Regions from separate parts of the Streptomyces sp. NPDC031426 genome, predicted to be linked through region 1. Evidence: riboswitches for the same ligand, from Rfam matches in the RefSeq annotation. Region 1 holds a riboswitch; each other region holds the start of a gene.
The links. A riboswitch is a leader RNA that binds a small molecule or an ion and turns the genes downstream of it on or off. The one in region 1 is predicted to bind cobalamin.

Region 1 (2,251 bases):
CCGGGAGATCGTCCCCGGCGAACTCCTCGACCTGCCCGGCCGCAGACTGCGCGCGATCTGGACCCCCGGCCACACACCGGGCCACGTCTGCCTGCACTTGGAGGAGCAGCATCCCGACCACCGACTTCCGGGTCATGGGCGACTGTTCAGCGGTGACCACCTCCTCCCCCGGATCACCCCGCACATCGGCCTGTACGAGGATCCCGACGACGCGACCGTCACCGACCCCCTCGGCGACTACCTCGACTCCCTGGAGCGGGTCGGCCGCCTCGCACCCGCCGAGGTCCTCCCCGCACACCAGCACGCCTTCACCGACGCACCAGGCCGGGTAAGGGAGTTGCTCGCGCACCACGAGGAGCGGCTGGCCGGCCTGCTCGCCCTGCTCGCCGAGCCGCTCACGCCCTGGCAGCTGGCCGAGCGCATGGAGTGGAACCGCCCCTGGGCGGAGATCGGTTACGGCTCCCGGAACATCGCCGTCTCGGAGGCCGAGTCCCATCTGCGCCGCCTGGTGAAACAGGGCCGGGCGGAGCCGGTGGCGGGGAGCGAGCCGGTGGCCTACGTGGCGGTGTGACCGGTGGCTCACGTTGGTCCCGCCGGGAGACGGGCGCCGGGTCCAGGGCCGACGGGCCCTGCGCGCCCACTTCGGCTCCCGCCCCAGTCACGGTCGTGACCCTGGTCACCGCATCCCCGTGTGCACAGCCACTCCTCAGCCCGCCCGGGGCGGCCGGTAAAGTGGCGGGGTCGTCATCACACCCGTTCGGGGGGAAGCCGGTGCAATTCCGGCGCTGACCCGCAACCGTGAATCGTTCGTCATCGAACGGTGAGCCGGAACGCCCCGGGCGGGACGTTGACCGGCTCGCGTGCGTCGGTGGTCCGCCGCGCACGGCACCGTCGAGGTTTACGGAGCCGAGCCGCCCGGGGTGTCTCCCGTGCGCTGCCCGGCTCCCCGCAGGAGAGGCAGTCGCCGACCATGAACGTCCGCCGCAGTGCCGCGGCTCTCGCCGCCATAGGCGTGCTGGCCGCCGCCGCGCCCGCCACGGCCGCCGGCCAGTCCCCGTCCCCCTCTCCGAAGGTCGCGATCCCGTCCGGGCTGTACGGAAAGTCCGACCCGACCTACGACGGCGTGTGGCGCCAGTCGCTGACGCTCATCGCCCAGCGGACCCTCGGCTACCGGCCGGCGGCGAAGGCCGTGGACTGGCTCACCGGCCAGCAGTGCGCGAACGGCGCCTTCCCGGCGTTCCGCGGCGCCCCCGCCAAGGCCTGCGACGCCAAGGTCATGGTGGACACCAACAACACGGCCGCCGCCGTCCAGGCCCTGAAGGCGGTCGGCGGGCACGACGATGCCGTCGCCAAGGCGGTGGCCTGGCTGAAGTCCGTACAGAACAAGGACGGCGGCTGGGGCTACTCGCCGGGCGGGGAGAGTGACACCAACTCCACCTCCGTCGTCATCGGCGCGCTCGCGGCGGTGGGTACGGATCCGGCGAGCGTCGGCAAGGCGGGCAAGTCCCCCTACGACCTCCTCGCCGCCATGTCCCTCCCCTGCGACCAGGACGGCGGCGGCGCCCTCGCCTTCCAGCCGGACAAGAAGGGCAAGCTGGCCGCCAACGCGGACGCCACGGCGGCCGGGGTGCTCGGCGCCCTCGGCAAGGGGTTCGTGGCGACGGCCGCCAAGGCGCCCGCGCAGGACGCGTGCGCCAAGGCCGCCCGTCCGGCGCAGGTCGCCGACAACGCCGGTGCCTATCTGGCCGCGGCCGTCGGCAAGACCGGGCACCTGCAGTCCGCCCTCCCCGGCGCCAAGGACCAGCCGGACTTCGGCAACACGGTGGACACGGTCGTCGCCCTCGCCGCGGACGGCCGGACCGAGCAGGCCAAGAAGGCGTACGGCTGGCTGGAGAAGAACGCCGGGCAGTGGGCGGTGCAGAGCGGTCCGGCGGCGTACGCCCAGCTGATCCTCGCCGCGCACGCGGTCGGCGCGCAGCCCGGTGACTTCGGCGGCACCAGCCTCGTCCGGTCCCTCAACGAGCTGGGCCCGGCCCCGGCCATGGACTCCGCCGCGCACGAGACCAAGAAGGCCGAGAAGTCGGAGAAGTCCGACAGCGGCTCGGGCTTCGGTGTCTGGTGGTTCGTCGGCGTCTGCCTCGTCGCGGGCATCGGCATCGGCTTCCTGCTCAGCGGCCGGAAGAAGCGGCAGCCGTGAGGGCCGTCCGCCGCGCCGCGAGCCTGCTGTGCGCCGCGCTGGTCCTGCTGGCCG
Region 2 (2,251 bases), on a different contig from region 1:
GCTGGTGAAGGTCGGCGCCCTGGTCTTCGTCCTCACCATGGACAAGACGGTGGCGATCAACTTCCAGCTGCTGGGCGGCATCTGGATCCTGCAGACCTTCCCGGCCCTGGTCGGCGGCCTGTTCACCCGCTGGTTCCACCGCTGGGCGCTGCTGGCCGGCTGGGCGGTCGGCATGGCGTACGGCACGGTCGCCGCGTACGGCGTCGCCTCCCCGACCCAGAAGCACTTCGGCGGCTCGGCGAAGGAGATCCCCGGCATCGGCGAGATCGGCTACATCGGCCTCACGGCCTTCGTCCTCAACGTCGTGGTCACCGTGGTCCTCACCGTCGTCCTGAAGGCCGTGAAGGCCCCCGAGGGCGTCGACGAGACCAAGCCGGAGGACTACACGGCGGACGCGGGCGACCCGGGGGTGCAGGTGGAACTGCCGCCGGCGACCGCGGGCGCCGGTCACTGAGCGACTGCCGTACGACGGGCCGCCGGAGGAAATCCGGCGGCCCGTCGTCGTACCGCTCCGGCAGACTCGACGCCATGGACATCGTGATCCGGCCCGCGCACCCCGGCGACTACGACGCCCTCGGCGAGATCACCGCCCGGGCGTACCTGGACGACGGACTCCTCGACTTCGGGGAGAGCGACTGGTACCTGGGCGAACTGAGAGACGTGGCCAAGCGAGCGGCCGCGGCACAGGTACTCGTGGCCGTCCGGAACGGCACCCTCCTCGGCGGAGTCACCTTCGTGCCGTCCCCCGGCCCCATGGCCGACATCGCCCGCCCCGCAGAGGCCGAGATCCGCATGCTGGCGGTCGCGCACGCGGGACGGGGACAGGGTGCGGGCGAGGCCCTCGTCCGGGCCTGCATCGACCGCGCACGGGCCACCGAGGGCTGCCGGGCCGTCGTCCTGTCGACCCAGCGCACCATGCACGCCGCCCACCGCATCTACGAGCGCCTGGGGTTCGTCCGCGTCCCCGAACGCGACTGGAACCCGCTCCCGGAACTCGCCGACATCACTCTCCTCACCTACAAGTTGACGCTCTGACACCGTCACGACACAACATCTGGGGGTGACACGACAGCCCGACACTAGATGTATGCTCATGCTCGCTGTCGTCGCAGGGGAATCCGGTGCGAATCCGGAACTGTCCCGCAACGGTGTACTTGTGCGCGTCTGCGCTCAGGAGTCAGTCCGAGGACCTGCCGGCAGCGCACCCGGCCGTCCGGTTCGGGTGCCCTGAGACGTCCGGGCCTCGTGGGATGGGCCGGTGGACGCGACGCCGTGTGCGCTCGTGGTTGCCCCCTGCCCTCGGCAAGGCCCCCGTGCCCAGCGAGGGAGAGCCCCACGTGACCATCGCGCCAGCAGATCCGGCTTCAGCCAGCGGCCTGGAGACCGACGGTCCCGGTGCCGCGCTGCTGCGGACCCTGACCCAGCTGACCGTCGACCTCCCCGACGCCGACCCCGGCCGGGTCGCCGCCGCCGCGCTGCGCGGCCGGTCCGCCCGGGCCGACGAGGCGGAGTTGCGCGAGCTGGCCACCGAGGCCGCCGCCGGGCTCATCTCCGAGGACCCCGCCTACTCCCGGCTGGCCGCCCGGCTGCTGACCATCTCCATCCGCGCCGAGGCCGCCTCGCAGGGCGTGACATCCTTCACCGGGTCCGTGACCGTGGGGCACCGCGAGGGGCTCATCGCCGACCGCACCGCCGAGTTCGTACGGTTGCACGCCGAGCGGCTCGACACGCTGATCGACGCGGCCGGCGACGACCGCTTCGGCTACTTCGGCCTGCGCACCCTGCACAGCCGCTATCTCCTGCGGCACCCGATCACCCGCAAGGTCATCGAGACGCCCCAGCACTTCATGCTGCGGGTCGCGAGCGGCCTGGCCGAGGACGACACGACCCGCTCCGTGGACGAAGTGGCCGCGCTCTACGGGCTCATGAGCAGGCTCGACTACCTCCCGTCCTCCCCCACGCTCTTCAACTCCGGCACGCGGCACCCGCAGATGTCGTCCTGCTACCTCCTCGACTCCCCGCTGGACGAGCTGGACTCCATCTACGACCGCTACCACCAGGTGGCCCGGCTCTCCAAGCACGCCGGAGGCATCGGTCTGTCGTACTCCCGGATCCGCAGCCGGGGTTCGCTGATCCGCGGCACCAACGGGCACTCCAACGGCATCGTGCCGTTCCTGAAGACCCTGGACGCCTCGGTGGCCGCCGTGAACCAGGGCGGCCGGCGCAAGGGCGCGGCCGCGGTCTACCTGGA
Region 3 (2,251 bases), on a different contig from region 1:
ATTGATCTCCGCAGGCGAGCCCGCGCCCTCACAGATCACCGCGTCATACGTGCCCCGCAACTCGGCCAGGCAGTCCAGCACCGTGCCGAGGAGCCTCTGCTGCCGCCCGCCGTGATAACCGCGTGCGCTCAACTCGCCCACCGGCCTGCCCAGCAGCACCACCTGGCTGCTCTGCTCGCCGCCCGGCTTGAGCAGCACCGGGTTCATCAGCGCGGTCGGCTCGATCCGGCACGCCTGGGCCTGCATGGCCTGGGCCCGCCCGATCTCCGCGCCCTCGCGGGTGACGAAGGAGTTGAGCGACATGTTCTGCGCCTTGAACGGCGCGACCTTCACGCCCTGTCGCACCAGCCACCGGCAGATCCCGGCCGTCACGACGCTCTTTCCGGCGTCGGAGGTGGTGCCGGCGACGAGGAGTCCCCCGTTCACTTCCCACGTCCCTTCAGACCCTTGACGTTCTTGGCGAGGGAGCGCGCGGCGACCGTGCCGCCGAGCGCGAGCAGGCCGACGCGGCGGGAGAGCCGTACGGCCCGGTCGATGTCGGTGCCCCGGACGGCCCGGCCGGTGTCCCCGTTCAGCACGGGCCGGTGCTCGACCCGGCCGCCGTAGGAGAGCGTTCCGCCCAGCCGGACGCCGAGAGCGCCCGCGAACGATGCCTCCACGGGCCCGGCGTTGGGGCTCGGATGCCGGTGGGCGTCGGCCTTCCAGGCGCGCAGGGCACCGCGCGGGTCGGGTCCGGCCGCGGCGGCGAGTACGGCGGTCAGCCGGGCCCCCGGCCAGCCGGCCAGGTCGTCGAGCCGGGCGGAGGCCCAGCCGTAGCGCCGGTAGCGGGGGGACCTGTGACCGACCATCGCGTCCAGGGTGTTGACGGCCCGGAAGCCCAGCAGCCCGGGCACCCCGGCAAGGGCGCCCCACACCAGGGCGCCCACGACGGCGTCGGAGGTGTTCTCGGCGACCGACTCGACCACGGCCCGGGCGATCCCGTCGGCGTCCAGCGCCTGCGGGTCCCGGCCGCACAGATGCGGCAGCCGCGCCCGCGCCGCCTCGACGTCCCCGGACTCCAGGGCGCGCCCGATCGTGCGGGCCTCCCGGGCGAGCGAAGTACCGCCCACGACCGCCCAGGTGGCGGAGGCGGTCAGTGCGACGGAGGCGGCAGGGGAGGGGCGTACGGCGCGTGCGGCCAGCGTGCCGAGTGCGACGGCGCCACCGGCGCACACGACGGTGTGCACGGCGCCCCAGCCGCGGTGGTCGTGCCACAACGCGCGGTCCACGGCAGCGGCCGCACGCCCGAACGCGGCGACCGGATGTCCGCGGCGCGGATCGCCGAGGAGCAGGTCACCGAGAAGGCCGGCGGCGGCGCCGTACGCGTAAGTGCGATCGGCACCCATCGGCTCAGCCGGCCGTGGGTACAGGAGCGGGCCTGGTACTGGTCCTTCGGCAGCCGGGCATGGCGATCTGTGTCCTCACTCAGGGTGTCCGCGCCCTGGTTCGACGAGATTCGGCGGTGAGAGTTCCTGGCTCCCGGGGGTTCTTCCCCGGTGACAGTGGCGGGACCGCGCCGGATTCGCACCGGCTTCCTCTCCTGCCGCCGTACATGGCCTGGGCAGTCCACCACGCGCTCCGAACGGCCGTCAACTTGCCGTTGACCTGCGCGGGGAGAGTGTGCCGATCCCCACATCGTGGGGCGCCCGTGACCCCTGGGCATGGCGAAGGCTCCTCTCCGTCAGGGACGGAGAGGAGCCTTCGGACTGCCCGGTTCGTGCCGCTCGGTCAGGACTTGGAGACGATGAGGTAGATGCCGTACGACACCGCCGCGGCACAGGCGGCGAAGCAGAGGTAGGCGCCGGTGACGGCGAGGGCGGCGGAGTTGCCCTGGGCCGCGGCCTTCTCGCGCCGGGCCAGACCGTTGACGCCGAGGGTGAACAGGGCCACCAGGCCCACCGTGAACACGAGGCTGACGCCGAAGACGGAGCCGAGGGCCGACCAGTCGATCTTCATGGGGTTGCTTCCTTGGTTACCAGTGTGGCCGGGGTCAGACGGTGGCGGCCGGCGGGGCGGCCTCGGGCGCGGCCTCAGCGGCGGCCGGGGAGAGGATCGTGGCCGTCAGGTCCTCGGTGATCGTGCCCGCCGGGGGCGGGGTCACCGCGGCGATGGCGGCGGTCACCACGCCGGCCGGCTCCTCGGGCACGTCGACGACGTTGGTGTGGTCGACGACCTCGCGGCGGGAGATCTTCCAGATCGTGACGCTCGCGGC

Region 2: it holds a riboswitch for cobalamin, as region 1 does, so the genes downstream of both, ACZ5NH_RS14965 (ribonucleoside-diphosphate reductase subunit alpha) here and ACZ5NH_RS09255 (prenyltransferase/squalene oxidase repeat-containing protein) in region 1, are expected to answer to the same signal.
Region 3: it holds a riboswitch for cobalamin, as region 1 does, so the genes downstream of both, ACZ5NH_RS21365 (cobalamin biosynthesis protein) here and ACZ5NH_RS09255 (prenyltransferase/squalene oxidase repeat-containing protein) in region 1, are expected to answer to the same signal.

The regions. Positions count from the first base shown of each region.
Region 1 is NZ_JBVIJE010000004.1:225,864-228,114, forward strand. It holds gene ACZ5NH_RS09250 (MBL fold metallo-hydrolase) at 1-571, shown strand, start outside; cobalamin riboswitch at 702-852, shown strand; gene ACZ5NH_RS09255 (prenyltransferase/squalene oxidase repeat-containing protein) at 971-2,197, shown strand; gene ACZ5NH_RS09260 (SCO2322 family protein) at 2,194-2,251, shown strand, end outside.
Region 2 is NZ_JBVIJE010000006.1:381,504-383,754, reverse strand. It holds gene mctP (monocarboxylate uptake permease MctP) at 1-454, shown strand, start outside; gene ACZ5NH_RS14970 (GNAT family N-acetyltransferase) at 529-1,035, shown strand; cobalamin riboswitch at 1,088-1,212, shown strand; gene ACZ5NH_RS14965 (ribonucleoside-diphosphate reductase subunit alpha) at 1,338-2,251, shown strand, end outside.
Region 3 is NZ_JBVIJE010000009.1:319,889-322,139, forward strand. It holds gene ACZ5NH_RS21360 (cobyric acid synthase) at 1-426, opposite strand, end outside; gene ACZ5NH_RS21365 (cobalamin biosynthesis protein) at 423-1,385, opposite strand; cobalamin riboswitch at 1,486-1,626, opposite strand; gene ACZ5NH_RS21370 (hypothetical protein) at 1,768-1,995, opposite strand; gene ACZ5NH_RS21375 (inorganic phosphate transporter) at 2,030-2,251, opposite strand, start outside.